3 regions of the Limnomicrobium aquaticum genome follow, and region 1 is predicted to be linked to each of the others. Evidence: predicted binding sites of a transcription regulator. Region 1 holds the regulator's gene; each other region holds the start of a gene.
The links. The regulator LexA, encoded in region 1, represses DNA repair genes until DNA is damaged. The targets are predictions, from matches to a motif close to TGTTCNNNNTGTGTTCNG.

Region 1 (10,292 bases):
GGCGAGATGTTCGAAGCGAACCGCCGGATACTTGGCGGCGGCGGCCAGCACGGCATCCATATAACCGAAGGCAGTGGCAAAGATCATGTTGCAGCCGGAAGCGGCCAGCCTGTCGAAAACAGGAATGGCAGCCGCACCTTCAGCTACGCTTTCCGTGAAGCTCGTCTCGATCTGGCCACCGAACTGCCGCTCGACTTCCTGACGCCCACGCTCCTGTGACTCAGACCAGCCGCCATCGCCTTTCAACCCCGGATAGACGAAGCAAATCTTCGGCTTGTCAGCCGCCTCCGCGAAACTCGCAAAGAGGATAAGCCCTGTCAGAGCGCCGGTGATCTTCATCACGCCCATGGCACGCCTCCCGATCAGTCGTCGCTTCGTCCGAGCGACGGAAATGCCTGCAGCACTGCCCCGATGACATAGAGATACAGTCCGCTGATGACCACGCCCCAGACCAGCCATTGCGGAGACTCGAAGTGCTTGAGAAGCGCCACCACGCTGAGCACGGACCAGATCGCGAATACGGAAAGGTTCAGAGGGCGAAGCCGCTTCACCCGGACAGGGTGAAGAAAATTGATCGGCAGGAAAGTGAGGAAGACGGACACGACGACGACGGCAAAGGCGGTCGCTTCGCTCGCCTTAATGACGAAGAGCGTGAAGACGACCATGTTCCACACGACGGGAAAACCAGAGAAGAAATTCTCGTCCGTCTTCATGCCCATGTCGGCATAGTAAATGGCGCTCGACACCACGATCAGCCCGGCGGCAACAAAGGACCAGGGCTCGCCGATCATGTGGCTCTGATAGAGCGCGAAAGCCGGCAGCAGAACATAGGTCACGTAGTCGATCACGTTGTCCAGCGTATCGCCCGACCAGTTGGGCAGCACTTCCTTCACCCGGACCTTGCGGGCGATCGGGCCGTCAATGCCATCCACGGCAAGCGCCAGACCAAGCCACCAGAACATGTCGACGAAACGCGTCTCTGCGGCCGCAACAACGCCCAGAAAGGCGAGAAAGGAGCCCGACGCCGTCAAAATATGAACGGAGAATGCGCGAATCTCAGCGTAAGGAACGCGCCGGTAATTGAAGATCTTCATCGATTCGCCGTTTCCACCTCGAACAACGTTCGCATTGTCCCAATTCAGGGGGGCGATACAAGATGTCGCGGAAAATAAGTTTCATCTGCTTGCAAAAAGCATGGAAGCAACGGGAGCGCCCCTCTATATGTTTCCTGAAACTTGAGAATTCTGAAGGTTTTCGATCATGGAACGCTTCGACATCGCCGTTGCCGGCAATGGTCTTGCCGGTCGCATCGCGGCCATCGCACTTTCAAGACTGGGTTACTCCGTGGCACTTGTAGGCCCGCCACCGGAGAACCAGGACGGGCGCACGACGGCATTGATGGACCAGTCCATAGCCTTTCTGGAAGGTCTCGGCGTATGGGAGAAGCTTGGCCCGAAATCCGCGGCGCTCAAGACCATGCAGATCATCGACGGCACGGACCGACTGTTTCGCGCGCCAACCGTCCCCTTCCGAGCCTCCGAAATCGGACTCGAAGCGTTCGGCTACAATTTCCCCAATTCGGCCGCGCTTGACGTCCTCGCCGACATCATAGTTCAGGACAGCAATATACATCCGATCGAAGGCAGGATTGCCGGCGCAGATTTGCACGACGATGCAGTGCTCATCCGTCTGGAAGACAGCCGCGAGATAGAAGCCGGCTTTGTCGTCGCAGCCGATGGACGCAAGTCCGTCTTGCGCGAGACTGCGGGTATTGCAGTGCGTCGCTGGTCCTATCCGCAGACCGCCGTGGTGCTGAACTTTGCCCACACGATCCCGCATGGCAATGTGTCCACCGAGTTTCATACGCCGACCGGACCGTTTACGCAGGTGCCCCTGCCCGGTCGCCGCTCCAGTCTTGTCTGGGTGCAGGCGCCGGCCGAAGCCGAAGCTTTCCTGGCACTCTCTCCGGAGGACGTCAGCCGCCGTATCGAGACGCGCATGCAGTCGATGCTCGGCAAGGTAACACTGGAGGGAATGCCGCAGGCCTGGCCGCTCTCAGGCATGACGGCACATCGGTTCGGCAAGGGGCGCATGGCGCTGATCGGGGAAGCCTCCCATGCCTTCCCGCCCATTGGCGCGCAGGGGCTCAATCTCAGCCTGCGCGACATCATGGCGCTTTGCGATCTGTTAGGCCTGAAACGCGATCACGATGGGCCGCTGGCCGTCGGCGAAGCCTTTGACCGGAAGCGCCGCACCGACATTCTGAGCCGCACCGCGAGCGTCGATCTTCTCAACCGGTCGCTGCTCTCCAATTTCCTGCCGGTTCAGCTTGTTCGCGCTGCGGGACTTCATCTGCTTGAACTTCTGCCGCCGCTTCGCGGCCTGGTCATGCAGGAAGGCGTGGCGCCGGGGCGCGGCTTTCGCGGGATATCGTCCAGCTTACGGGAAAAGATCGCCCGGAAGCGTGCCTGAGCGCATCAGATAAAGCAGGGCCGATACCGTCAGTACTGAAAAGAGCGTCGTGATCAGAACCGTTGCCGATGCTCGCTCCTGCCAGACGTCATATTGCTGGCCGATGACGAAAACGTTGGTCGCCGTGGGCAAGGCTGCCAGCAGCACCGCCGTCTGAATCCATACATGATCGAAATTTCCTGCCGCGCTGAGGCTCAGATACATGAGGGTCGGTAGCAGGATGAGTTTCGCAGGGACGATATAGACGATTTCGGCCGGAATCCGCTTCAATGGGCGCAACGCCAGTGTTACCCCCATTGCAAACAGTGCGCACGGAGCTGCTGCCTGCGCCAGATAGTCTATGAGGCGCTGCAACGGAACGGGTGGTTCCAGATGCATGGCTGCGGCAACGAAACCGAGCGCCGTCGCGATGATGAAGGGATGAAGCACGATGCGAAGCAGGATGTCGCGCGCCACCTGCCCCGGCGATTGGCTCTGCTTGCCGCCAAGCGCGATCAGAGCCGGTGCGACGATGAAATGCAGCATGTTCTCGAAGCAGAAAATCAGCGCAACAGGAACGGCGGCACGCTCGCCGAATGCCAGGAGCGCCAGACCGGGCCCCATATAGCCGATATTGCCATAGGCTGCGGCCAGCCCCTGCAGCGTCGCCTCCGGAATGCTGGCATCGCGGCCGAGCCATCCAATGACGAAGATGACGCCGAAGATCGCGTAGGTCGTGCCGACGTCGGTGACGATGAAATCGAACCGGGTCAATTGCTCGACGGGCGTTCTGGAAATCAGCTTGAAGAACAGCGCAGGCAGTGCGACGTAGACGATGAAGATATTCAGCCAGCCAAGCGCATCAGCGGGCATTTGCTTCCATCGGGCCACCACATAGCCGATCAGGATCAGCCCGAAGAATGGCAGTACAAGTCCCGTAATGTCCGCCATGTCGACGCCTCGTTCGGTTGCAATTTGAGCGAGTTAGCCGATTTGCCCGAGGATTGGAAAGGTCTGCTGGAACCAGATTGCGACATTGGCGACAAATCCGGTCAGAAATGCGATCCCGGTCAGCACCAGCAGCCCGCCCATGATCTTTTCCACAGCGCCCAGATGGCGGCGGAAACGCGACAGAAAACGCATGAAGGCGCCCGAGAAAAAGGCCGCGATCCAGAAAGGGACGGCCAGACCGAGCGAATAGACCGCCAGGAGGAATGCGCCCGAGCCAGCGGTGTCGGATGTCGCAGCGATGCCGAGAATCGCACCGAGAACCGGTCCGATGCAAGGGGTCCAGCCGAAGGCGAAGGCGAGACCCATGACATAGGCGCCCGACAGCGTCGCCGGCTTGGCCGATGACTGGAACCGCGCCTCGCGCGCGAGCAGTCCGATGCGGAAGAGGCCGAGAAAATTCAGACCCATGATGATGATGATCACGCCACCGATCTTGGCGAGCACGTCGATATACTGGCGAAGCAGCAGCCCGACCGCCGATGCGCCAGCGCCCAGCGCGACGAAAACGGTTGCAAAGCCAAGGGTGAAGAAGACGGAGGAGAGGATCACGGCATTGCGTGACCGGGCGTTCGCAGCACCCTGCCCGCCATTGCGGAAGTCCTCGACCGACACGCCGGCCATGTAGCAAAGATACGGAGGGACCAGCGGCAGCACGCAAGGAGAGAGGAAGGACAGGGCGCCTGCGAGAAGCGCGCTGAATAGCGAAATACCGGCAACCGTCAGCATGAACACTCCTTGCCCGCCGCCGTCGCCGCGGGAGGCCAAAAACGACGCCCATATAGACCCCACGCTCCTCACCCGCCAATCATCTTTTCGGCATCGCCGGAAAAAGCGCCAAATGGTCGCAGAAATGGCGATTTTGCGGGTTGACCCGGCAAGGCCTCCTGCATATGTTCCGCGAACTTTCCGGCCCGGTTCGCTATTGCGCACCGGACAGACGCGGGAGCGCGTAGCTCAGCCGGTAGAGCAACTGACTTTTAATCAGTAGGTCCAGGGTTCGAATCCCTGCGCGCTCACCACGTAACGTTTTGTCCATGCCGTTGAAGACAACCCACTCCGCAAGACACGGCTCCGTCAACTGGAGGGCCGTCTGCACTTTTTTGTTCCGCACGCATTACCGTTAATCGAACCTTAGCACCTTGCGGAACACATATGGAACATATAGTGTCCGTTCTGGATTTGTTTCATTTGATTCTTCGGGGTGATCCCATGCTGACGCGCAAACAACAGGAACTGCTTCTCTTCATCCACGAGCGGATGAAGGAGTCCGGCATCCCGCCGTCTTTCGATGAGATGAAGGATGCGCTCGATCTTGCTTCGAAGTCCGGTATCCACCGGCTGATCACGGCGCTTGAGGAACGCGGCTTTATCCGGCGGCTGCCGAACAGGGCTCGCGCGCTGGAGGTCATCAAGCTGCCGGAGGCCTATACACCGAGCCTTCAGCCGCGGCGAGGCTTCTCGCCCAGCGTGATCGAGGGAAGTCTCGGGAAGGTGCCGGAGCCACCGAAAGCGCCGACGCCGGCCAATGATGATGCCAGTGTTTCCGTTCCGGTCATGGGGCGGATCGCAGCAGGTGTTCCGATTTCCGCCATCCAGAACAACACGCATGAGATTGCGGTTCCCGCGCAGATGCTTGGGGGCGGAGAACATTACGCGCTGGAGGTCAAGGGCGATTCGATGATCGACGCCGGCATTCTGGATGGCGATACGGTCATCATCCGCAACACGTCCAATGCCAGCCCCGGCGAGATCGTTGTGGCGCTGATCGACGACGAGGAAGCGACCTTGAAGCGGTTCCGCCGCAAGGGCGCGTCAATCGCACTGGAGGCTGCCAATCCCGCTTACGAGACCCGCATTTTCGGGCCTGACCGGGTGAAGATTCAGGGCAAGCTCGTCGGGTTGATTCGGCGCTATCATTGATGCGCCGAGTGCCTCGTGCGAGCAGAGCGTTTCAGCATTTGATGGAAACATGAAACGCTCTATCTATGTGTTTTTACGCAATCCCGGACGCGAAACCGGTTTCCACTTTTTGCGCGGAATTACGCTAGAGAATGCACGGGCGCTATTCAGGCTGATATGCCTCGCCATAAGAATTGCTTCGCCAGTTGTAATATCGATGGCGGAGCCAGGGGCGATCTTGCCCGTCCAGCGCGCCGATGATCCGGTAGGCCGGTGGCGATGGTTGATCAGAAGATTTCGATGAACTCCGGGTGTCCTGCGGCTTATCGGCGGTTTCTTCGAGGTAGATGGCAAGGGCACCGCGCCGGCGGAGGGCGTTTCGGTCGAAAAGCTGTCCCTCCCCCGGCCCGCATGTGGGCTCGCGCAGGAACGAAGCCGCGATCACGATTTGCGCCTGCCGGCAGGCGGGACCTTGAAACGCGAAATCGCTGAAGGTTGCGATCAGGAGACTGTCTGCAGGCTTGCCGATGCACCAGTCGCGTCCGGAACATAGAAAGCGTCCGGGTTCGACAGTCTTGCCAGCAGCCTCCATGGCATCCTCCACCTTCCATTCGTCCGCCTCAGTAAGCGGCTTTCGAGCGCCTTCGCGCTCAAGCGCAAGTTTGGGCACGTTGCCCGGCTTGACTGTCTCCCGCGATGCCAATGCTCTCGTCCACTGATCCATCACGAAGGTGGATGGACGGGCGGTGTTTGTCGTGAGTTTGTCCAGCATGAGCAGGCCGACGAGATCTGCTGTTTCCGACACGACCACATCCGGTCGCCTGGCAGCGCCAAAGGACACGGTGAGAACCAGTGTTGCCGTGAAAAGGCAGGCGCCGGCCACTCTGAAGAGCCTGCTGCGTGGCAGGATCGTGAGAACGAGGGCCAGGCTCGTTGATGGCAGAACCCAGCCAGCCATCTGACCCGTGACGACGTCGCCACCGAGCGATGAAACGAATCGTGCCACCGCCATGGTGCATTCCAGCCCCAGTCCCATGATGCGGAGCGGATAGTAGTCCAGCCCGAACGGCATCAGGATCACCGCGAGGAAGCCGGCTGGCATGACGATGAAGGATATGAAAGGCATTGCAGCGACATTGCCAAGCGTGCCAAGCAGGGTCAGCCGCTGAAAATGCGTGACAGAGAAGATGGCGGTCGCAACACCGGCGATTTCCGAGGTCAGCATGACGCCACCGACTGCGCGAATGGCGGGAAGGACGTTGGCATAGAGCGGAATCCCGCTGAACCTGCGGAACTCCATGGGCCGCAGTTGCCACAGCGAGTAACCTGAAATGAGGGCGGTCGCGGCAGCGAACGACATCTGGAAGCTCGGCCCGAGCGCACTCGAAGGAGAGACTATGAGGATCGCCAGCGCGGCGAGAGCCACGCTTCTCAAAGTCAACACACTTCGCGCGACGATGACCCCTCCCATCCCGACAGCCAGCATGATGTAGGAGCGGACCGCCGGCACGGGCATTCCCGAAATCAGCAGATAGAGCCCGCTTGCCGTGATCGCGCCCAAAGCCGCATAGGTTTTGGCCGGGCGCGACTGGATGAAGCCGGGAAACAGGCTGAAAATCATGCGCAGGCCCACAAAGGAGATACCGGCCGCAAGCACCATATGGAGGCCGGAGATCGAATAGACGTGCGCAAGACCGGAGATGCGCAGGGCTTCGAGCCCCTCCTTCGAAAAGGCTGCGGTATCGTTCGTCACCAGAGCGCTCGCGAAGGCGCCGATGTCTCCCGGCAGGACCGACAGAATGCGCCGGTTGATGGCGCCCCGCAGGTCGGCAAGCCAGTCCTGAAACGTCTTTGAGAAGGTGTCGGACGCGGCCGGTTCTTCCGACACGGCATGTGGAGCACCCATGAAACCGCCGATGGCTCCAACGCCGTTGAAATAGCTGCTGAAGGCAAAATCGTTCATGCCCGGCAGAACCGGGCCCGAGGGCGGCTGAAGCCGGGCCAGCCCCTTGATCACGGTTCCGGGCGGAAAGGACGTGCCCTGCCCCCGCACACCCAGCAGCGCCGCGGTGGGCGGCCTTTTCAGGCGCGGCCGCTCGGTCTTGAGGATTTGCACGGTATAGCGCCAGCGTCCTGCTTCCCGCATTTCGACATCGATGACGCGCGCCGTCAGGGTGGTGGAGATGGGACTGTCGATAATGACCGTTTCGCTGTGCGCCGTCTGATACCAGGCAGCCAGGGCTCCCGCGAGAATGAAAGCCGCGAGACGCACGGGTATCTGTTTTGCCGGCGCCGAGTAACGGGTCAGGAACAGGAGCGGAAGCAGGACAATGCCCCACGCAATGAGCCGGATCTTCGGCGGATCTACGGCGAGATTGAACCACCAGACCGCGCCGATAATCATGAAGACGGGATAGAGGAGAAAGACGTGGCCATGCGCGACTTCCGTCTCGGCTGCGTCCATGATCGCGACACGCCATTTGCCCCATAAGCGCAGTATATCGCGGCGGCGAGACAGGCCGGTTCCTCTGCTGCGGCCAGGCGGGGATGATACCGCAGCAGGGGGCGCAACACGCCGACGCTGCGGCGCGTCATTCAGTTCCAGAATTTCCTCATCCGTCCCCACGCCGCCGCCCCCGGCCCCGCATGACAGACAGATTGCAACCTAAAATGGGTGGATGCAAGTCCCGCTTCGGCGAGCGAAAAAAGCGTCTAGATTTCAGCAGCTTGTTTTCAATCGATTTGAAAGGAGACAGCCTTTTGAAAAATGCGACAGCAGGAATAAAAACTTCCAAAAGTTGATTTCGCGCATGCACAATTCGGCACAACGAGTGCTTGGCAGGGGCGAATAAATCGGATAGCAAATTCGCCATAGTCTCATTCAATGCCCGCGACAGCAGCCGCGGCTATCATCGAACTCCCGGAGGCAAACATGGCCGATAATGCGGTTTTTTCTCTCGACGACAAAAAGGCAGACATGACGGTCCGAAAGGGCACGATCGGGCCGGACGTCGTCGACATCGGCGCTCTTTACAAGAATACCGGGATGTTCACCTATGACCCCGGTTTCACGTCGACGGCTTCGTGCGAGTCCAAGATCACGTATATCGACGGCGACGAAGGCGTTCTCCTGCATCGCGGCTATCCGATCGAGCAGCTGGCCGAACAGGGCGATTTCCTCGAGACCTGCTATCTGCTTCTCTACGGCGAACTTCCCACGGCTGCCCAGAAGAAGGACTTCGACACGCGCGTGACGCGCCACACGATGGTCCATGAGCAGATGAGCCGCTTCTTCACCGGTTATCGCCGTGACGCCCACCCGATGGCCGTCATGGTCGGCACGGTCGGCGCGCTGTCCGCCTTCTATCACGACTCGACCGACATCACCGATCCGCATCAGCGCATGGTCGCCTCGCTGCGCATGATCGCCAAGATGCCGACGATTGCTGCCATGGCCTACAAGTACCATATCGGCCAGCCCTTCGTTTACCCGAAGAACGATCTCGATTACGCGGCCAACTTCCTGCACATGTGCTTCGCCGTGCCGTGCGAAGAGTACAAGGTGAACCCCGTCCTGGCCCGTGCCATGGACCGTATCTTCATCCTGCATGCCGACCACGAGCAGAACGCTTCGACATCAACCGTTCGCCTCGCCGGTTCGTCGGGCGCAAACCCGTTCGCCTGCATCGCGGCTGGCATTGCCTGCCTCTGGGGCCCGGCCCATGGTGGCGCTAACGAAGCAGCGCTCAACATGCTGATGGAAATCGGCACGGTTGATCGCATCCCAGAATATATCGCCAAGGCCAAGGACAAGAACGATCCGTTCCGCCTGATGGGCTTCGGTCACCGCGTCTACAAGAACTACGACCCGCGTGCCCGCATCATGCAGAAGACGATGTATGAAGTGCTGGAAGCAACCGGTCACGGCGACGACCCGCTGATGAAGGTGGCGCTCGAACTCGAAAAGATCGCCCTCAACGATCCTTACTTCGTCGAGAAGAAGCTCTATCCGAACGTGGACTTCTATTCGGGCATCACGCTGCGCGCGCTCGGCTTCCCCACGACCATGTTCACAGTTCTCTTCGCACTTGCTCGCACCGTCGGCTGGGTTGCGCAGTGGAACGAAATGATCGAAGACCCGCAGCAACGCATCGGTCGTCCGCGCCAGCTCTATACTGGCGCAGCCAAGCGCGACTATGTGAAGGTCGACAAGCGCTAATCGCTGGCCGGCGTTCAATTATACAATAAAAGAAGCCGGCTCTTACGCCGGCTTTTTCGTGTCCAGAAGGTCGAGTATGGCGCTGGCTGCCAGCTCACCGGAGGGGCGTGAAACCGACATGCGGTTCCAAACGTCGCGATAACCTGCCAGCATCGCGGCGCGTTGCGGCGTATCCGCTATCAAGCGTTCGACCCAGCGGACCGGCGCTGCGGGTCGTAGCAGATCGTTGATATATTCCGGGATCACCGGGTAGTCGGCAATCAGGTTCGGCAGCGCGGCGCTCCAGATCTTGATGCGGCTTGCCAGGAATTTGACAATCGGATCGGTGCGATAGATTGAAACGGTGGGGACGCCGGCCATCGCCAGTTCCAGAATGACAGTCCCGGACGCAGCGATGGCTGCATCGGCTCGGGCGAAGGCATCCCATTTGAAGGCGTCGCCCGTTTCGCATGCCGGCGCTACGCTCCAGGTCGATATCGTTTGCCGGATAAGTTCTTTCTGTCTCGCCACCGCCGGCAGCAGGAATTTCGTCCCCGGGTGTCGCGCCGCGATTTCAGCCGCGGCCTGTCCCATAACGTCGCCGAGGCGCTTGATTTCGGAACTGCGGGACCCAGGCAGCAGCAGAATGGTGGGAGCGGAGCCCGGTTCGCGACTTTCGCGCGCGGCACGAACGCGAAGGATATCGGGATCCGCAGACAGCCGATGCCCCACA
Region 2 (10,292 bases), on a different contig from region 1:
CTGCGCAAGTCCGTCGAGTGTCGCAGGCCACAGCCGTAGCGCCGCCAGCGGCAGACCGCGTAGCATGGCGGCTTCCTCACCCGTGGGCAATACCTGCTGCCGGCCCGCAAAGGCCATAGCATAGGAAAGGCCGGGCGTCGCAGAAAGGGCAAGCCGTGCCTCGAAACCCATGTGAAAGAGCCGCGCCGCCAGATCGTCGAACAGCGCACGCTCCCCGCCAAAGAGATGACAGCAGCCGGTCACGTCGAGAAAGAGGGCGTTGTCGCCATGAAGGGCGACCAGCGGCGTATAGCGCCCACACCAGTCCGCAAGGCTGGCGAGCAGCCGCGCATCCGCCGCCGCGTCCGCCTCAATGACGTCGAGTTCCGGCAGGCAGGCCCGCGCCTCCGCCACGCCCTGACCAACGCGTAAACCGACGCGTGCCGCCAGCTCATCGAGGGCCGAGAGCCGCATGGCATTGCGGATGCGCGCCGAGATGACGACCGGTGGGTGCTCAGGACGCCCGGCTGAACGCCAGGAGGCGCCCCATCTGATCCGCGCGATCCGGTCCGTTGGCAGGCGCGGCAGGAGAACCGTGAGGATGCGCTGGCCCAGATGTGTGAAGAGTGTCGTGTCCGGCGGGGTAAAATTGACGGTCATCGGCGTTCCACTCCATGGTGAAGGCGAAGGGTGCGGGATTGCGGCTCTTTTCGACGGTGATGCGAAAGGCGGGATGGCCGATCGTGCCGGGGGCTGAATAGCGGCCGATGCGGCGAAGACCGGCAGGGGCGGCCTCAACGAGGAAGCGCAGCTGGGCGGAGCTTGCCTCCTCCTCGCCGGCCTGGCGCAGCAGCAGGAGCGGCAGGCGCGCCTCCCGCGCCCTCAGATGCAGCCGCCGGCTTTCCGTCAGCCCGAACTTGGCCGGATTGCCGCGCACTTCCAGAACGACCGCCGAAAAAGCCTCCGTCTGAAGGGCTGATTCTGCCACCCACAGCGCCTCATCGAGGCGGCGCGGATGGGCCGTGATGAGGCTCGACGGTGCAAGACCGAAGCTGACGAGACCGGCCGCATGGGCAAGGCCTGCCTCACGCCCCGCCTCCCGCTCGGAAATCCAGAGGATCGGCCGTTCGGGACGCACCCGTTCCTGAACGAGCGACGAGAGAGCCAGCGCAAAACCCGTGGCAGCACCTGCATCCATGGTCAGCGCCGCGCGCAATTCGCAAAGCCCGGCAAGCGACACACCGCCTTCCAGCCAGGCATCAAACGCCTCGACCCCCAGCGCCAGCCGCCCCGCCGCCGCGTCGGCGGCAGGCGGCTCGTCCAGCTTGCCGGTATGCTGGCGCCCCTCTTCAATAGCGGCGACGACCTGACGCAAGGCATGCAGGTTCGCCTTCGCCAAAGCGGCATTTGCCATGGCGTTCACTCCAAATTGTTCCTGTTATGTTCCTATGGATTCCAGAGCTTCACGCAAGAGTCAACGGGTGACTTATAAGAATTTATTCCTGATTTAACCGTGACGCGAGAAACACCTCGAAATGCGCGCTCCGAATCTCTATATGGAACGGCAGAAAGGATCCTCATGGCCAATATCGACAGGTCGGACGACTGGCGTGATCGCTACTCGCCCTCCATGGAAGCAATGGAATCGCTCGCGCAGGAGGCTTTCAGCCATCTGCCGGAGGAGTTCCGCATGCTCACGGGCAACCTGATCATCGAGTTGGCGGAGTTTCCCGACGACGACGTCTTCGAGGACATGGCGCTGGAAACGCCCTTCGACCTGCTGGGTCTGTTCGAGGGACGCGGCATCACCGAGCGTTTCTCGGTCGAAAGCGGCGACATGCCGAACAAGATCCTGCTCTATCGCCGCCCGATCCTCGACTACTGGGCCGAGAACGAGGAAACGCTGGGCGACATCATCACCCATGTCCTGATCCACGAAATCGGCCACCATTTCGGCCTTTCGGACGACGACATGCAGGCGATAGAAGACCGCGCCGACGAGATGCGGACGAGCTAAGCAATTCCAGAAAAAGTGCGAAGCGGTTTTTCGTCCGGAATTGCGGCAAACAAAAATTACTTAATCTTCCCCTTCAGCGCGGAATCCGGATAACAGGTCTGCTTGAGCCCGTTTTTCGCTTCAAAATCGCCGATGGAGCGCCGCGTCTTGTAGCCGGGCAGCCCGTCCACCTTGCCGACATCATAGCCCTTTTTAACGAGCGCCTCCTGCATGGCCTGCACGTCGGAGCGCAGCATCTTGCCCACATCGCCCCATTTGCCGGCAAAGCCGCCGGCGCGCGGATTGGCGATGCGGTCGGCGAGATTGCCGACATAGAGCGCATAGAGGTCGGAATTGTTATATTCCTTCAGCACGTAGAAATTCGGCGTGACGATGAAATCCGGCCCGAAGCGACCGGCCGGCATCATCATCATGCCGTCGCTCTTCAACTCCGAGGCGGCAAACGGCTTGCCGTCGATGCGGGTCACGCCCGCCGCCACCCATTTCGAGATCGGCCGCGCGAGATCCGGCCCTTCCTGGGCGCAGGACACGCTGTCGGGAATGTTGGCCTCCACACCCCAGCCGCGGCCGCGTTGCCAGCCCTTCTGCGCCATGTAATTGGCAATCGAGGCAAGCGCGTCGGGCACGGAATTCCAGATATCGACCTTGTGGTCGCCATCGAAATCCACCGCATATTGCAAGAAGCTCGACGGCATGAATTGCGGCTGGCCCATCGCGCCGGCCCAGGAGCTTTTCATCGCCTTCGGATCGATCCTGTCGACGGCCGAAATCTGCAGCGCGGCGACCAGCTCCTTGAGAAACAGATCCTTGCGGGTCGACATGAAGGCCTTGGTGGCCAGAACCTGCATGGCCGGATAGGGCGAAGCGGCCGCGCCAAAACCTGTCTCGCGGCCCCAGAGCGCCAGCACGATCTCGCCCGGAACCCCATAGGTCTTTTCCAGCCGCGCCAGCAGGCTCGCATGCTGCGCCTTGAGCTGCTGGCCCTTCAGCGCCAGCGTCGCCATCTTCTTGTCGTCGAAATAGGGGGCCGGCGTCGCAAACTCCGCCTGGCTCTGCTTCTGCTCCGGCGGCGGCTTTTCGCCGGGCGGCACGAGATCGGGCAGCGACCAGTTGAGCGTCACGCCCTTGAAGGCTGCGTCGAAGGTCTCGCGCGGCACCTTGTTCTTCTGCGCTTCGGGCCAGACGGTTTTTTCAAGCCAGGCGCGGAATTGCGCCTCGACAGCAGGCTTGTCGAGAGCGACGGCGGGCTGGGCGAGGAGGAGTGAGGAAAGGATTCCTAGTGCGGCGAGGGTGCGGGTGAAGATTCCCCCTCTGGCCTGCCGGCCATCTCCCCCACAAGGGGGGAGACGATCCGTGGCACCCGCCTGCCTCAATGAGGGGCTGAACGATGCGCCGACGTTGCTCTCCCTCCCCCTTGTGGGGAGAGTTGGGGAGGGGTTCTTGCCACGAATGAAAACGCTCATCATCAGGCTAATCTCCCTCATTCCCTCAAATCGCCGTGCGCGCCCGAAGCGCCGCGGTCAGCGTGCCCTCGTCGAGATAGTCCAGCTCGCCGCCGACCGGCACGCCATGCGCCAGACGGCTGATCTTGACCTCGAGCCCGGCCAGCCGGTCGGTGATGTAATGCGCCGTGGTCTGCCCCTCGACGGTGGCGTTGACGGCGATGATCACCTCGCGCACGCCGCCTTCCGCCACCCGGTCGACCAGCGCACGGATGTTGAGATCATCCGGCCCGACGCCATCGAGCGGAGAGAGCGTGCCGCCGAGCACATGATAGGCCGCATTCATCGCGCCCGCCCGCTCCAGCGCCCAGAGATCGGCAACATCCTCAACCACGATGATGACGGAATGATCGCGCGTCGGGTCGGTACAGACGGTGCAAGGGTCAGATGTGTCGACATTGCCGCAGCGCGAGCAGATGCCAACCTTCAAGACCGCCTCGCCCATCGCATGCGCCAGCGGCGCCATCAGCTGTTCCTTCTTCTTGACGAGATGAAGGGCCGCGCGGCGCGCTGAACGTGGCCCCAGTCCCGGCACCTTCGCCAGCAACTGAATAAGTTTCTCGATTTCCGGTCCGGTCACACGCTTTGCCATGGTCTCGTATGTAGTGGATGGGTTGATTCTTGCAAACAGCGGGCCGGGTTTCGATCAGACATTTCGGGGGATTGTAATGGCCCCTTCTCCTCCCCAAACGCGGCAAAGAAGAGCGCCGAAGGTGCGCTTCAGCGCATCAAATAAAATCCATACCAACAGGAAGCAAATGCAGATAACGGAACAGAAAATACATCGAAGCGAGAACGGCAACCATGGCCACAGCGTATAAAGAAAATTCCAAGCTTAGCCGGGATAGTTTCACGGGCTGAGAGGACTTATCTTTATCGTAATGCCACTTTATCGAATAAAACATCCCAGCTATCAAAACGATAAGCTTGAAAGCCATGAGTGATAAGGGAACCCAATCCATAGTTTCAGACTTTTCTTTCTCTGAAGCGGCGCGCCGAACGCGGTCCCGGCACCTTCACCAGAATCTGAATGCGTTTCTCGATTTCCGGTCGGGTCACACGCTTTGCATGGCTTCGTATGTCATGGATGGGGTGATAGTTGCAAACGGTGGGGAGGATCATTGCCTCGGACAAATCAACGCAGCCCCTGCCAAAAGACCCCTCCCCACCCTCCCCACAAGGGGGAGGGAGACCCTGCCGCGCCGTCGTCCCCCAATCACCCTTCCGCGTGCTGCACCCACTTCGTTCGATTGAGGCAGCGAACTCGCCTCATGCCGTCTCCCCCCTTGTGGGGGAGATGGCGGCAGGCAGAGGGGGCCCTTGCCCTGCGCACCAAAACCCCGGCAGGACAAATCCTCCGGGTTATGCCTCATTCTCATGATCCTCGTTCTCAGAAGATCGGCCGGGGCGTCTGCAACACCTCGTAATGGTATAATTAGTATGGCGTCCCAGACGCCCCGTTTCAGTCCTTGTCACTCGACGAACTTGGATCTCAACGCCCGGTCCGCCCTCGTCATGCCGTTCCTCGTCATGTCGAGGCTACTGGCAGTGGACCGCGATTGCTTATGCTGGCCAGGCCAGCGCTTCGGGTGCGGCCTGCCTCCGCTTGCCCTCCGGGTCACCGTCTCTCGTCAAGCGCCGGCAAGTGTACGATCCGAAGACCGAACCCTCCATCCACCACCCTTGCGGGGGCGAATATCCGAGAGCTTGCGTCTGACCCTCGAACCCGGAACCGGCCCCACCTCGCCGCAGCGCCCTGCGGTGTATCCGTGATGGGACGGGATTATGATGAGGCAGGATTCGGGAGTGGGGAAATCGGGGGATGAAATATGGGCGAAGAGACCCCCTCTCTTGGAATTTCTAGCACTTAGCGTTCCGCTAAGATGCTGAAATTCCTTTCTCTCCCACCAGGGGGGAGATGGGAGTTCGCGGCAACTTCATCCTCCAATCTCCCCCCTGGTGGGGGAGAAAGCGATTTCGATGGCTTAGCCGAAGGCTAAACATCAGAAATCGCAAGAGAGGGGGTTCGGGGCGCACCGGCGCAACCCCACACTCCGTCATACCGGACTAGATCCGGCATCCAGCCAGCCCGCGTCTGTGGGCTGAAAAGACTCGTTGCAAAGAGCCTCCCGCGCGATGGGCATCGCGCACTGGATACCGGCTCAAGGCCGGTATGACGGAGGGAATACGTAAGCCAAAACAAACAAAAAACCGCCGGAAGATCTCTCATCCGGCGGTTCAAACTCTGGAGCCAGACGGCCCCCTCACCTGCGATTTCTAACACTTAGCCTTTGGCTAAGATGTTGAAATCGCTTCCTCTCCCACAAGGGGAGAGGAAAGGTGTCACGCAGCCAACTGGCGCAGCACCGTCTGCAGGATGCCGCCGTTGTTCATGTAGGTGACTTCGTCGAGCGTATCGATGCGGCAGATGATCGGGATGTCCTTCACCGTGCCGTCGCCATAGGTGACCTTGGCGATCTTCTTCTCGCGCGGCTTGACGTCGGCGAGGCCCTCGATGGTGACGAGTTCGTCGCCCTTGAGGCCGAGCGTTTCCCAGGTCGTGCCGTCCTCGAAGACGAAGGGCACGATGCCCATGCCGACGAGGTTGGAGCGGTGGATGCGCTCGAACGACTGCGCGATCACGGCCTTGACGCCGAGCAGGTTGGTGCCCTTGGCAGCCCAGTCACGCGACGAGCCGTTGCCATATTCGACACCGGCGAAGATGACGAGCGGAACGCCCTCGGCCTTGTACTGCATGGCCGCATCGTAGATCGACATCTCTTCCTTCGACGGATAGTGGATGGTGTAGCCACCTTCCTTGCCGTTCGGGCCGAGCATGTGGTTGCGGATGCGGATATTGGCGAACGTGCCGCGCATCATGACCTCATGGTTGCCGCGACGCGTGCCGTACTGGTTGAAGTCCGCAACCGCCACGCCATGGCCCGTCAGGTAGGCACCAGCGGGCGAAGCCGCCTTGATGGAGCCGGCCGGCGAGATATGGTCGGTGGTGATCTTGTCGCCGAAGAGACCGAGCACGCGCGCACCCTTGATGTCCGAAATGCCGCCGAGCTGCATGCCCATGCCGACAAAGTAGGGCGGGTTCTGCACGTAGGTGGACGAATCGTCCCAGGCATAGGTCTGACCGGTCGGGGCCTGAACGGCCTGCCAGTTGGCGTCGCCCTTGAACACATCGGCATACTTCGCCGCGTAGATTTCGCGGGTCACGTATTTCATGATGTATTCCTGGATTTCCTTCGTCGAAGGCCAGATGTCCTTCAGGTAAACCGGACCATCCTTGCCTTCGCCGATCGGCTCCTTGGTCAGGTCCTTCTGGACCGAACCGGCAAGCGCGTAGGCAACGACCAGCGGCGGAGAGGCGAGGTAGTTTGCCTGAACGTCCGGCGACACGCGGCCTTCGAAGTTGCGGTTACCGGAGAGAACGCCGGCGGCAATCAGGCCCTTGTCGTTGATCGTCTTGGAGATCGGGGCCGGAAGCGGACCCGAGTTGCCGATGCAGGTCGTGCAGCCGAAGCCGACGAGGTTGAAGCCGAGCGCATCGAGCTCCTTCTGGAGACCCGAATTGTTGAGGTATTCGGCAACAACCTGGGATCCGGGCGCCAGCGAGGTCTTCACCCACGGCTTCGTCTTCAGGCCCTTGGCGACCGCATTGCGGGCGAGCAGGCCGGCAGCGATCAGCACGGACGGGTTGGACGTGTTGGTGCAGGACGTGATGGCGGCAATGGCAACGTCACCATGTCCGAGATCGTAATCCGTGCCTTCAACCGCGTAACGGTTGGAAAGCTGGCCCGGCTTCTTGTAGTCGTTTTCGAGCGCGGCGGCGAAATTCGGCGCGATCGTTTCGAGCGGCAGGCGGCCTTCCGGACGCTTCGGGCCGGCCATCGAGGGCACGACGTCGCCGAGGTCGAGTTCCAGCGTGTCGGTGAAGACGAGATCGGAACCGTCGCCCACGCGCCACATGTCCTGCGCCTTCGAATAGGCTTCGACGAGCGCAATGCGGTCGGTGTCGCGGCCAGACATGGTGAGGTAGTTGATGGTTTCGCCGTCAACCGGGAAGAAGCCGCAGGTCGCGCCATATTCCGGACCCATGTTGCCGATCGTCGCACGGTCGGCGAGCGACATGGCGTCGAGGCCGGGGCCGAAGAATTCGACGAACTTGGAGACAACGCCCTTCTTGCGCAGCATCTGCACGACGGTCAGAACGAGGTCGGTCGCGGTGACGCCTTCCTTGAGCTTGCCGGTCAGCTTGAAGCCGATGACTTCCGGCAGCAGCATGGAAACCGGCTGGCCGAGCATGGCAGCTTCCGCTTCGATACCGCCCACGCCCCAGCCGAGAACGCCAAGGCCGTTGATCATCGTGGTGTGCGAATCGGTGCCGACGCAGGTGTCGGGATAGGCGATCGTTTCGCCGTCTTCTTCCTTGGTCCAGACCGTCTGGCCGAGGTACTCAAGGTTCACCTGGTGACAGATGCCGGTGCCGGGCGGAACGACGCGGAAGTTCTTGAACGCCTGCTGGCCCCACTTGAGGAACTTGTAGCGCTCTTCGTTGCGCTCATATTCGAGTTCCACGTTGCGGGCGAAAGCGCGCGGCGTGCCGAATTCGTCGACGATGACCGAGTGGTCGATGACGAGGTCGACGGGAACGAGCGGGTTGATCTTTTCCGGATCGCCACCGAGCGCCTTGATGCCGTCACGCATGGCGGCAAGGTCGACGACGGCGGGAACGCCGGTGAAGTCCTGCATGAGAACGCGGGCCGGGCGATAGGCGATTTCAGCCTCTTCCTTGCCCTTGTTGACGAGCCATGCGGCGCAGGCTTCGATATCGGCCTTGGTGACGGAGCGGCCGTCTTCGTTGCGCAGCAGGTTTTCCAGAACCACCTTCATGGAATAGGGCAGCTTGGAAATGCCGGCGAGGCCGTTTTTCTCGGCGGTGGGCAGGCTGTAATAGACATAGTCCTTGCCGTTGACGGTCAACGTCGAGCGGCACTTGAAACTGTCAAGAGATGTAGCCACGGATAGAACCCCGTTTCGTCTGTTCGCCAAATTTGACGTGCGGACGCCCGAGCGCTTGAAATTCGCGCAAATGGGATGCGGGTACGGCCATTTCCGCTGTCCGCACGAGAATATCTTCCTCAAGAATTCACGTTCGGCGCAAGGATAATGATCACGCCGGCCGCTGGCGTGTTGCGGGCGTTATAGATGTTTTCTAAAGAAGGTTCCAGACCTGCGAAGGTCGAAGCGTGTAATTTTTTTGCAGTGCGGCGAAGCACTTGCAGTTGAGGCGGTGGGACATGCGGTTCGAGGCGCAAGCGCTTTCGGCGAGGCGGGGCGAAGACCTCCTCTTCCGCGACATTTCCTTCGCGCTTTCAGACGGCGAAGCGCTGGTCGTGACGGGCCCGAACGGTTCGGGCAAGTCGACATTGCTGCGCGTGCTGGCCGGCCTCCTGCCGCAGGAAGAGGGCACGGTGCGATTCGTGGACGGAACCGAAGACCGCCCCGCCCGCGAGGCCTGCCACTATCTCGGCCACCGCAACGCGATGAAGCGCGAACTGACCGTGGAGGAGAACCTCACCTTCTGGGCCGAGTTCATGGCGAAAGAGGGCGCCGCCCCCGGCATGGACATAGACGAAGCCGCCGAATCGGTCGGCCTTGCCGGCATCGCCCACCTCCCCTTCGGCTACCTCTCCGCCGGCCAGCAGCGCCGCATGGCGTTTGCCAAACTCCTCGTCGCACATCGGCCGGTCTGGATATTGGACGAGCCGACCGCGGCGCTGGATGTGAAGGCGGATGCGATGTTTGCGGGATTGTGTCAGGCGCATCTGGCGGCGGGCGGAATGCTGGTTGCGGCGACGCATCAGCCGCTGGGGATCGAGAGCGTCAAGTCGCTGGTGATGAAGGGGTTTGAGTATGGGGAGGCGCTGGCATGACCGCCCTCCTCCTGCGCGATCTCCGTCTCTCCATCCGCTCCGGCGGTGGCGCACTGATTGGCGTCCTCTTCTTCATGGCGGTCGTGGCCGTCATTCCCTTCGGCGTCGGGCCGGACCTCAACCTCCTCTCCCGCATCGGTCCGCCGATTCTCTGGATCGGCGCACTGCTGGCCTCGCTGCTTGGGCTCGACCGGCTGTTCCAGGCCGACCGCGAGGACGGGTCGCTGGATCTGATGCTGATGCAGGAGACGCCGCTGGTCATGACGGTCTTCGTCAAATGCGTGGCGCATTGGCTGTCGCACAGCCTGCCGCTGGTGATCGCCTCACCGCTGCTGGCACTCTTCATGAACATGGATGCGCTGTCGGTGGGAGCCACGGCGCTGACGCTGCTGGTGGGCACGCCGGCGATCACCTTCATTGGTGCGGCCGGTGCGGCGGTGGCCGTATCGCTGCCGCGCGGCGGGCTGCTGGTGTCCATTCTCGTGCTTCCGCTGACCATTCCGGTGCTGATCTTCGGTGCGGGCGCGGCCTATGCGGCGACGCAGGACCCCTCACCCTTCCTGCCGCCCTTTCTCTATCTGATCGCGCTGACGCTGATCTTCGCGGTCATCGGACCGCTGGCCGCAGCCTTGGCGCTTCGAGCCTCCTCGGACTGATCAAAACTTCTTGAGTTGACCAAGATCAATTGCAGCTTGCAGGGCCAGACGGTAAAAGGGCGCCATGACAGACACGAGCCTTGCGATCAGAAGCTTTTCAGACCTCGCCAACCCGGCCAAGTTCATTGCGCTGGCGGGAAAGCTCATTCCCTGGCTGGCGGGCGTGACGGCCATCCTCTTCGCCGCGGGCCTC
Region 3 (10,292 bases), on a different contig from region 1:
CCACAGGACGAAGACGACGAAGAGCACGGCGGCGGCGCCGAGCATGGCGAAACACCATGTGGCCCAGTGATAGTTGCGGCCCTCGATCAGCGGGAAGACAAGCAGGAACATGGCGGCAGAGACTATCAGAATACCGCCGAAGTCGTTTTTCATGCCGGGGTTACCGGGGATTTTCGGAATGAACTTTGCGCCCAGAATCAGTGCCAGAATGCCGATGGGCACGTTCATGAGAAAGATCGGGCGCCAGGCGAGGCCGCCGAGGTCGGCGCCGATGATGAGGCCGCCGAGCACCGGCCCGATGACCGATGCGAGGCCCGCCGTCAGGCCGAAGAGCGAGAAGGCCGTGGCGCGCTCATGCGGGGGAAAGATCGTCTGGGCTATGGAAAGCACCTGCGGGGTCATGACCGCGCCGCCCATGCCCTGCAGGAGCCGTGCGATGACCAGGAATTCGATGTTCGGCGCGAGACCGCACATGATCGACGCCGCGGTGAAGCAGCCGACGCCGATCAGGAACATCTGTTTCTTGCCGACGATGTCGCCATAGCGGCCGAAGGGGAGCAGGCCGAGCGCGAAGGTGAGGATGAAGCCCGCCACGACCCATTCGATGTCGGAGGAGCTCGCCCCCATGTCATGCTGCAGCGTCGGCAGCGAGACATTGACGATGGTGACGTCGAGCAGGTTCATGAAGCTCGCCATCAGAATGATGGCCATCGCCGACCAGCGCTTTTCATAGGTCGGATAGGGCTGATGGTCGTTCGGGGGCGCGGATGTCATGGGGGTCTCTCAGATCGGTGCAGCAGTGAAGGAGCGGATAAGTTCTTCGGCAACGCTGTCAAAAAGTGACAGCAGGTGGCGAGGCTTGTATTGAAAGGAAACGAGCGCGCCGATGACGATATGCGCGCCGGCCTCCGGGTCGAGGGTTGAACGGAACTGACCCGCCGCGCGGCCTTCCTCCAGGATGGTCACGAAGCGGCGATGCCAGTTGATACGCATGGCGCGCACCTTCGGTTCCAACAGCGGGTCTAAACGCGCGCGCTTTCCGATTTCCTCGATCAGCGGCAGCAGATCGGGCTTGTGAACCAGCAAGCTCTTGTATTCCGCAATTTCCAGCTTGAGCCGGCCCAGCGGGTCGAGCGCAATCTGGTTCACGCGCTGGCCCTGTTCGATGAATTCCTCCTGGAGGGTGTCCATGACGAGGCCCAGAAGGGCTTCCTTGCTCGGTACGTGATAGTGGAGCGTCGCGATATTGATCCCGACACGCGCGGCCACATCGCGAGTGCGCAGGCCATCGATTCCCTTCTCGACGATGAGCGCCCGCACCGCCGCCGCAATCTCGCGGCGTCGCGTGTCTGTGCTCACATATTTTGGGCTTTGTTCCGTCATCAATCAATCAATTGATTGATTCCGAATTTAAAGTCAAACGAAGTTTTTGCGACCAACGACGCTTTTCCGCTTGATCTGGAGTGCGCTCCAGAAATTATCAAAGGCGGGTCTCAACGTTGAAAGGCGGGAAACAGCCATGAAGATCGGCGAATTGTCGGAACGCACCGGGCTCAGCATCGATACGATCCGCTATTACGAGAAGATCGGCCTGATCACGCCACCTTGGCGCAATGCCGGCGGCACGCGGGTCTACGATCCCGATATTCTGGTCTGGATCGACTTCCTGAAGGCGTTGAAGGCGACGGGGATGCCGCTGTCCGACATGCAGGCCTATGCCGGCATGCGGGCACGCGGCAATGCCACCGCCGCGCCACGAAGTCTCATGCTGGAGAAGCAGCGCGAGATTGTCAAAGCGCGGATCGCGGAGCTGACGGATTGCCTCAAGCTCCTCGACTACAAGATCGCCAATTACCACGACATCGAACGCGCCCATGACCTTGCCGATGAGACCAAGGCCACGCGCACCGGCCGAAGGAGCCAGACACGATGACCGAGACCCATGCCACCAAGACCCACGCGAGCCCGACCCCGCTTGAACGGGGCGAGGCGCTGAGCCAGCGCCTCAACCCGGACCTGCGCGCCGTGCTCGAAGCCCGTTACGATGGCCTCGTTCCGGGCTTTACCGACACGCTGATCGAATTCGCCTATGGCCGGCTCTATGCCCGCGAAGGCCTCGATCTGAAGACCCGCCAGATCGCGACCGTGGCCGCACTCACTGCGCTCGGCGGGCAGACCGGCCCGCAGCTGAAGATCAATATCGACCACGCGCTGGCTGCGGGAGCCTCGGAGACCGAGATCACGGAGGTGATCTTCCAGATGGCCGTCTATGGCGGCATGCCGGCGGCGATCAACGGGCTGAATGCCGCAATGGAGGTGTTTGCGGCGCGGGCGGCGTGATCGCGGAGCGGTTGCGGCCGGTCACGGTCATGACGAAGGCGGGCCGGAGAAGAATCCCATTTTCTTCCCGCCCCGCCTCTGTCATAAGGCTCGCATGACCGCGACACTCCCCAGACCTTCCCTGCCGAGCCCTGCCGATTTCGCCCATGTGCGCGAATGGGTGTTCGATCTCGACAACACGCTTTATCCGCACCGGATCAATCTCTTCGCGCAGATCGACCGCAACATGACGGCGTTTGTTGCCAATCTGCTCGGCATGGATCCGGTGGAGGCGAAGACGCTGCAGAAGCGCTATTATCACGATCACGGCACCACGCTGAAAGGCCTGATGCTGCATCACAACGCCGATCCGAGCGCCTTTCTGGAAGCCGCACATGCGATCGATTATTCCGGCATTCCGGCCGATCCGGAGCTCGGTGACCTCCTGAAGGCGCTGCCGGGGCGCAGGTTCATCCTGACGAATGGGACCGTGGCGCATGCCGAGGACACGGCCCGGGCGCTTGGCATTCTCGATCATTTCGACGACATTTTCGACATCGTGGCGGCCGATTACGTGCCGAAGCCGGCGGGCGAGACCTATGACAAGTTCATGGCCATGCATCGCATCGACACGCGCCGCGCCGCCATGTTCGAGGACCTGCCGCGCAATCTCCTCGTGCCGCATGCTCTGGGCATGAAGACGGTGCTGCTCGTGCCGGAAGTCTTCGAGACGGGCTTCGTCGAAGCCTGGGAGAAGGCGGGCGAGGACGACACCCATATCGGCTACATGACGCACGACCTCAAGGGTTTCCTCAAGGCGCTTTTGTAGTTTTCACGCCCCGCCGTTGCCGGTCGGGCGGTAGTGGCGCTCGACGATACCCCAGGCCTCCTCCGCCGTTTCAACGAAATTCAGGAGCTTGATGTCGTCCGGCGCGATGGTGCCGAAATCGGCCAGCGCGTCGAAATTGACCATCGTCCGCCAGAACTTCTCGCCGAAGAGGATCAACGGGATCCGATCCATGCGGCCTGTCTGGATGAGCGTCAGCGTCTCGAACAGTTCGTCCATCGTGCCGAAGCCGCCGGGGAAGACGGCGACGGCCTTGGCGCGCATGATGAAATGCATCTTGCGGATGGCGAAATAGTGGAAGTTGAGGCTGAGTTCCGGCGTCACGTAGGGGTTCGGGGCCTGCTCGTGCGGCAGCACGATGTTGAGGCCGATGCTGGGCGCCTGAACGTCATGCGCCCCGCGATTGCCGGCCTCCATGACGCCAGGCCCGCCGCCGGTGACGACGACGAATTCGCGGTGATCGTAAGTGGCCGAATATTCCGAGCAGAGACGGGCGAACTTCCGCGCCTCATCATAATAGACCGAGGCGGCCTCGAGGTTTTGCCGCTGCGTGTCGTTCTTCGCCGCCCAGGCCGGGCGGCCGGGTTCGGGAATGCGCGCACCGCCGAAGAGGACGACGGTGGAGCGGATGCCGGCCTCGTCGAGGATCATGCCCGCCTTCAGGAGTTCGAGCTGCAGGCGCACGGGGCGCAGCTCGCGCCGGCAAAGAAAGTCGTCGTCGGCATAAGCCAGCCGATAGGAGGGCGAGGCGGATTGGGCGGTGACCGGCACGGCTTCGGTATGCGCGCGGTCCTCCCGGTTGTCGCGCAGCGGCGCCCATTCCTTCTGTTTTGCCTTACCGTTCCTGCTGCCATTCGCCATTGCTGCACTCTCTTCAAGATTGACGGGCAAGCCCCCGTCGCATAGGACTGACGCCCGATATCCCGGACGTCGATCCGGTCGATGATAGACAGCGAAGTTTAAGGAATTTCCCATGCACGCAGCCGATCTTGCCGGGCTCGAAAAGACCATCGAAGCCGCCTTCGACAACCGCGACAGCATCAACACGTCGACCCGCGGCGAAGTGCGCGATGCGGTCGCCGAAGCGCTGAACCTGCTCGACAGTGGCAAGCTCCGCGTCGCCACGCGTGGCGAAGACGGCACATGGACCGTGCATCAGTGGCTGAAGAAGGCCGTGCTCCTCTCCTTCCGTCTCAATCCGATGGAAATCGTCAAGGGCGGTCCGGGCGAATCGAGCTGGTGGGACAAGGTGCCTTCGAAGTTCGACGGCTGGTCGGCGCTGGAATTCGAGAAGTCCGGCTTCCGCGCCGTGCCGAATTGCATCGTGCGCCGCTCGGCCTTCATCGCCCCCGGCGCAATCCTGATGCCCTCCTTCGTCAATCTCGGCGCCTATGTCGGCGAGGGCACAATGGTCGACACCTGGGCGACGGTTGGCTCCTGCGCGCAGATCGGCAAGCATGTGCATCTCTCGGGCGGCGTCGGCATTGGTGGCGTTCTGGAACCGCTTCAGGCCGGTCCGACCATCATCGAGGACAATTGCTTCATCGGAGCCCGTTCGGAAGTCGTCGAAGGCTGCATCGTGCGCGAGGGCTCTGTACTCGGCATGGGCGTCTTCATCGGCAAGTCGACCAAGATCGTGAACCGCGCCACAGGCGAAATCTTCTACGGCGAAGTCCCGCCCTATTCCGTCGTCGTCGCCGGTACGCTGCCCGGCAAGAACTTCCCGAACAACGAGCCCGGCCCCGGCCTCTACTGCGCCGTCATCGTCAAGACGGTGGACGAGCGGACGCGTTCGAAGACGGGCATCAACGAGCTGCTGCGGGATTGATTGCGCGCACTCGCCGGATTTGCCTCTCTTCGCGCGCAGAGCGTGGAAAAAACTCTGGTAAAATCAAACGGGCAGGGCTCTCAGGAGCCTGCCCGTTTGTCGTTTGGCGGCCAAGTGAATGATTAGCGGTTTGCCAAGGTTTCCAGCAATTCGTCCAGCCGTTCGAGCGTTGAAACGAGACCTTCCTTCATGCCCATGTCGATAACCTTCTGAAGGTCTTCCGCCGTCGCATAGGTCACGACCGTCACGACTTTCGTGCGAGCGCCTTCATCGAGGAAAGAGACGTCCCATTCCGCCTGGGGAAGGTTCGAATTGACCGCGCCGGTCTCATCAGAGAAGGCATCCAGAGCCGTATAACTCTCGATCGGACGGATGGTCTTGTAGTCCAGGCGGCCCCAATACTCGGCACCACCCGGATCGACCATGGCGTAATGCCAATGTCCGCCTTCGCGAAAGTCCATCGATTTTGTCTTCGTGGTCAGCGGCTTCGGAGCGAACCAGCGATCGAGCAGTTCGCTTTTTGTATAGCAGTCCCAGACCAGTTGCCGTTTGCCGGGGAATTCCCGTTTCACAGTGAAGGTGTGCTGCTGCATGTCCGCAGCAAAAGTGAATAGCAGATCAGGTTTCATCGGTCGCTCCTTGCAATGTCATCAAGAGGTTATCGAGGTTGGCGTAGCGGCTCTCCCAGATCGCGCGCTGTTCGTCGAACCAGCGCTCGGCAGCGGCCAATCGGTCGGGATTGAGCTGGCATGTCCTGACGCGGCCCGCCTTGGCGGACGTCAGGAGGCCCGCGGTCTCGAGGACGGAGATGTGCTTCAGGAAGGACGGTAGAGCCATGTCGAATGGGGCCGCAAGTTCGCCAATGGCGGCGGGTCCACGGACCAATCGCTGGACGACCGCCCGGCGGGTCGGGTCGGCCAGCGCGTGAAAAACGGGGTCGAGTGAGTGCGTATAGTTATCCATACAGCTAACTATACGCACAAAATTAGTTAGATCAATGGCTAACTATCAAATTTTCTCGAATTCCGGCTTCGTTCAGCCATCCACCTCGGCTGCCACCGGGATTGCCGGTTGCGCGCCGGGCTTCAGGCAGGCGAGCGAACCGGCCTTGGCCGCACGCGCCAGTGCGGCGTCGAAATCGAAGCCGGCGTCGAGGCTGGCGACGAGGTAGCCGCAAAATGTGTCTCCTGCCCCCACCGTATCGACAGGTGTGATCTTCAGGCTGGCAGCATGGTGGACCTTGCCGTCGCGCACGGCGATGACGCCATCGGCACCGAGTGTAACGATGAGGGTCTGGCCGGTTTTCGTCGCAAGCGCCTGCATCGCGGTCAGCCGTTCATCTGCCGAAAGGCCGCTCTTGCCGATCAGCAGTTCGAATTCCGTTTCGTTGGAAATGACAATATCGGCGAGCGCTGAAAGCCGGGCAGCATCCGCCGTCAGCGGGGCCGTGTTGATGACCGTGGTCACGCCCTTGGTCCTGGCCAAGGCCAGCGCCTTTTCGACGGAGGCCGGTGGGATTTCGAGCTGAAGCATCAGATAGCCGCCCTTCTCGGTCGCAGCAACCGCCTTCTCGGCATCATCTTCCGAGACTTCGCCATTGGCGCCCGGAACCACGACGATGACGTTCTCGCCATCGCCGCCGACGAGGATATGGGCAGTGCCGGTCGGTACGGCTGCGGTCTTGGTGAGCGAGAGGTCGGCGCCGCCCTCAGAGAGAAGCGCCAGAGCATCCTTGGCGAAAGCATCACCACCCACGGCCCCAGCCATCTTCACGCTGGCGCCGGCGCGGGTGGCGGCGAGCGCCTGATTGGCACCCTTGCCGCCCGCGGCCGTGGCAAAGGAACGACCGGAAACGGTCTCGCCGGGCTTCGGCAGGCGGTCGGTGGTGGCGATGAGGTCCATGTTGATGGAGCCGAAAACGGTAATCATGCGCGTACTCTTTTATGATGAATGCGCGGCAGATTGCATTTCGGCCTACTCTTCGTCAACCACACGGAGCTTGAGCATGGCGGTGCGGCTTTCGACCGGGCGCGATGCCGTGCCCCGTTCTTCGGCTGCCTGTGCCGGCGAGAGTGTTTCGAATTCCATTTCCTCGATCTTCGCGCCGCGCTTCATCAGCTTGGTGGTGGAGGTGGCGATCAGCTCGACATCCTTCTGCGTCTGGGCGAAATGGGTCTGTAGCTTCTGCACGCGGTCATCGAGACGGCTCATGTCCTCCATCAGGCGAACCACCTCGCCCTGGATCAGATGCGCCTGTTCGCGCATGCGCTGGTCTTTTAGCACCGACTGGATGACCTGGAGCGACAGCATCAGCAGCGATGGCGAGACGATGACGACGCGTGCCTTGTGCGCCTTCTGCACGACGCCTTCGAAATTCTCGTGGATCTCGGCGAAGATCGATTCCGAGGGCACGAACATGAAGGCGATGTCCTGCGTTTCGCCCTTGATCAGGTATTTCTGCGCGATATCGGAAATGTGTTTCTCGAGGTCGCGGCGGAAGTTCTGCGCGGCGAGCTTGGCCGCTTCCGGGGAGCCTGCGTCGCGGATCGCATTGTAGGCCTCAAGCGGGAACTTGGCATCAACAACGAGCGAAGGCTGGCCGTTGGGCATGCGAACGAGACAATCCGGGCGCGATCCGTCGGAAAGAGTCGCCTGGAACTCGTAAGCACCCATGGGCAGGCCATCGGCAATGATCGTCTCCATGCGCGACTGGCCGAAAGCGCCGCGCGTCTGCTTGTTGGAGAGAATTGCCTGAAGCCCGACGACATCCTTGGCGAGCGACTGGATGTTGTTCTGCGCCGTGTCGATGACGGCGAGACGCTCCTGAAGGCGGCGCAGGTTTTCATGCGTTGCCTTGGTCTGCTCGGTCATGGAGTTGCCCAGTCGATGCGACATGCCGTCGAGCCTGTCGCCGATCGCCTTGTTGAGCTCGGCTTGCCGTGTTCCGAAAATCTCCGCCATGGAGGACATGCGGCCCTGCATTTCGGATTGCGCGCGCACAATCTCGGCAAGCCGGGCTTCTGCCGCATGGGCTTGGGCGGCCAGCGCAGCGCTCAGTTCTTCCGCCGCACGGCGGTTTCGCCCCGCGACCATGATAACAGCGAGCAGAACAAAAAGGAGCAACACCGCACCGGCGCCCAGAAGGAGCGCGGGGCTGACGGCAACGCCGGAGACCATAAAGAGCGGGATGAAGAGGGGCGAGGTTTCTGTTTGCATAGACAGACATTAACAGATTCGGATCGATGTTCCACCTCTGTTCTCGTTATTGCCAACCTTTGTAAAGTCTCGTCTGCGCATCGGATGAATATGTGATTGTTGATGTATTTTCAGCCGGTCATGATTTCTGGCACCGTAAATTAGAGGAATGTTAATTGCATTCCCCGAATTGTTTGCTCACTTACTGGGGCTAGGTACGCAAGATGAGCGACAAGAATTCCACTGCCGAACTTCGCGATCGGCTTGCGTTTCTCGGCATGGACGAGGCAGCGTTGTCACGTCTACGCGCCATGGAAGGCGACATTGTCGCTTCGCTCGCTCCCGGACTTGACCGCTTTTACGGGTTGATGAGCAAACATCCGCAGATGGCGGCCTTTTTCCGTGATGCCCGGCATATCGAATTCGCCAAGGGCCGGCAGAAGGAGCATTGGGGCAAGGTGGCCGCGGGCGCCTTCGACGCGTCCTATGTGGAGGGCGTTACCGCCGTTGGGCATGCCCATGCCCGTATCGGGCTGGAGCCACGCTGGTATATTGCCGGCTATGCGCTGCTTCTGGAAAGCATGATCGGCCATGTCGTGAAGGCGCGCTGGCCGTCGCGCTTCAGCAAGGGCGGTGCGGAGCAGATCGGCGCGGAAGTGGCTGTGATGGTCAAGTCGGCGCTGCTCGACATGGACTATGCCATTTCCGTCTACCTCGCCGAACTGGAAAAACGCCGCGCCGAGGCCGAAGCCGAGCGGCGACGGAATGAAGAAGCACAGGATATCGCCATTGCCGCGCTGAACGTTGCGCTGAACGCAATGTCGAGTGGCGACCTCGAATATCGCATGGCGGAAGATGGCGACGGGCTGTTCGGCCGCATGGCGCAGAGCTTCAACACCAGTGCCGAGCGGCTGCGCCAGACGCTGGGCCTTGCGCAGATGATCACCGAGGAGGCCAGCAGCTCCATCGCCGGCATTTCCATATCCGCCGACCAGCTTTCGGAGCGAACCGAACAGCAGGCCGCCGGGATTGAGGAAAGCTCGGCCGCGCTGCACGAACTGACGCAGAGCGTGGCCACCAGCGCCAGCGGCGCGCAATCAGCTGCCCGCGTCGCCTCCGACGCGCTGCATGTGGCGCAGGAATCCGGCCGCGTCGTCGCCGAGGCTGTCTCGGCCATGGGCGAGATCGAGCAATCCTCGCAGAACATTTCCAAGATCATCGGCGTCATCGACGAGATCGCCTTCCAGACCAATCTGCTGGCGCTGAATGCGGGGGTCGAGGCGGCACGTGCCGGCGACGCAGGCCGCGGCTTCGCGGTCGTGGCGCAGGAGGTGCGCGAGCTTGCCCAGCGTTCGGCCTCCGCCGCCAAGGAAATCAAGACCATCATTTCGGCAAGTTCCAACCAGGTGCGCACCGGCGTGGCGCTGGTCAACAGGTCGGGCACTGCGCTGGAGAATATTACCGAGAGGATTTCGGAGCTCAACGGCATCATTTCCGGCATCTCGGTTGCCGCAGCCGAACAGTCGAGCGGTCTGCAGGAAATCAATCAGGCCATCGCCTCGATGGACGGGATCACCCAGAAGAATGCCCATATGGTGGAAAGCACCTCCAACAGCACGCATCAGCTCAGCGAGCTGATCGATCAGCTGGCAAAATCGCTGCACGGGCTGAAGACGCGCGACCCGCAGGAACTGAGCCGCAACGCGCCATCGGCGCTGCGCCGGGCGGGCTGAGGATTTGCAGATGCTCCAGTTGAAAGCCTGTCTTTCATGAGCTAATTGAGGCCCCATGACGATCAAGCCTCTTATCATTCTGCCCGATCCGGTTCTCCGCCAGGTTTCCAAACCGCTGGAGAAGGTGGATTCGCGTGTTCTCAAGCTTGCCGACGACATGCTGGAAACCATGTATGACGCGCCCGGCATCGGCCTTGCGGCCATCCAGGTTGGCGAACCGCTGCGCCTTCTCGTGATCGACGTCGCCAAGGAAGAGGAAGGCCGCAAACCGCAGGTCTTCATCAATCCTCAGATCGTCGCCTCGTCCGACACGCGCTCGACCTATGAAGAGGGCTGCCTGTCCATTCCCGGCTATTACGCCGAAGTGGAA

Region 2: the regulator LexA is predicted to act here: its motif matches at 1,410-1,427, upstream of ABID16_RS18270 (ImuA family protein).
Region 3: the regulator LexA is predicted to act here: its motif matches at 8,238-8,255, upstream of ABID16_RS09460 (DNA recombination protein RmuC).

Annotation. Positions count from the first base shown of each region.
Region 1 is NZ_JBEPMB010000001.1:997,492-1,007,783, forward strand. Features, by position in the region: gene ABID16_RS04945 (BMP family ABC transporter substrate-binding protein) at 1-348, opposite strand, end outside; gene pcsA (phosphatidylcholine synthase) at 363-1,094, opposite strand; gene ABID16_RS04955 (UbiH/UbiF family hydroxylase) at 1,261-2,472, shown strand; gene ABID16_RS04960 (AEC family transporter) at 2,440-3,402, opposite strand; gene ABID16_RS04965 (cytochrome c biogenesis CcdA family protein) at 3,436-4,185, opposite strand; tRNA gene ABID16_RS04970 (tRNA-Lys) at 4,406-4,481, shown strand; gene lexA (transcriptional repressor LexA) at 4,672-5,382, shown strand; gene ABID16_RS04980 (ComEC/Rec2 family competence protein) at 5,525-7,825, opposite strand; gene gltA (citrate synthase) at 8,294-9,580, shown strand; gene lpxB (lipid-A-disaccharide synthase) at 9,623-10,292, opposite strand, start outside.
Region 2 is NZ_JBEPMB010000007.1:35,959-46,250, forward strand. Features, by position in the region: gene ABID16_RS18265 (Y-family DNA polymerase) at 1-594, opposite strand, end outside; gene ABID16_RS18270 (ImuA family protein) at 494-1,393, opposite strand; gene ABID16_RS18275 (metallopeptidase family protein) at 1,559-1,996, shown strand; gene ABID16_RS18280 (lytic murein transglycosylase) at 2,053-3,462, opposite strand; gene recR (recombination mediator RecR) at 3,485-4,090, opposite strand; gene acnA (aconitate hydratase AcnA) at 5,842-8,529, opposite strand; gene ccmA (heme ABC exporter ATP-binding protein CcmA) at 8,808-9,443, shown strand; gene ccmB (heme exporter protein CcmB) at 9,440-10,099, shown strand; gene ABID16_RS18310 (heme ABC transporter permease) at 10,164-10,292, shown strand, end outside.
Region 3 is NZ_JBEPMB010000002.1:178,260-188,551, reverse strand. Features, by position in the region: gene ABID16_RS09510 (MFS transporter) at 1-774, opposite strand, end outside; gene ABID16_RS09505 (TetR/AcrR family transcriptional regulator) at 784-1,383, opposite strand; gene ABID16_RS09500 (MerR family transcriptional regulator) at 1,520-1,933, shown strand; gene ABID16_RS09495 (carboxymuconolactone decarboxylase family protein) at 1,930-2,340, shown strand; gene ABID16_RS09490 (pyrimidine 5'-nucleotidase) at 2,435-3,148, shown strand; gene ABID16_RS09485 (LOG family protein) at 3,152-4,027, opposite strand; gene dapD (2,3,4,5-tetrahydropyridine-2,6-dicarboxylate N-succinyltransferase) at 4,140-4,994, shown strand; gene ABID16_RS09475 (SRPBCC domain-containing protein) at 5,117-5,623, opposite strand; gene ABID16_RS09470 (ArsR/SmtB family transcription factor) at 5,613-5,957, opposite strand; gene ABID16_RS09465 (ribokinase) at 6,030-6,923, opposite strand; gene ABID16_RS09460 (DNA recombination protein RmuC) at 6,969-8,210, opposite strand; gene ABID16_RS09455 (methyl-accepting chemotaxis protein) at 8,414-9,922, shown strand; gene def (peptide deformylase) at 9,978-10,292, shown strand, end outside.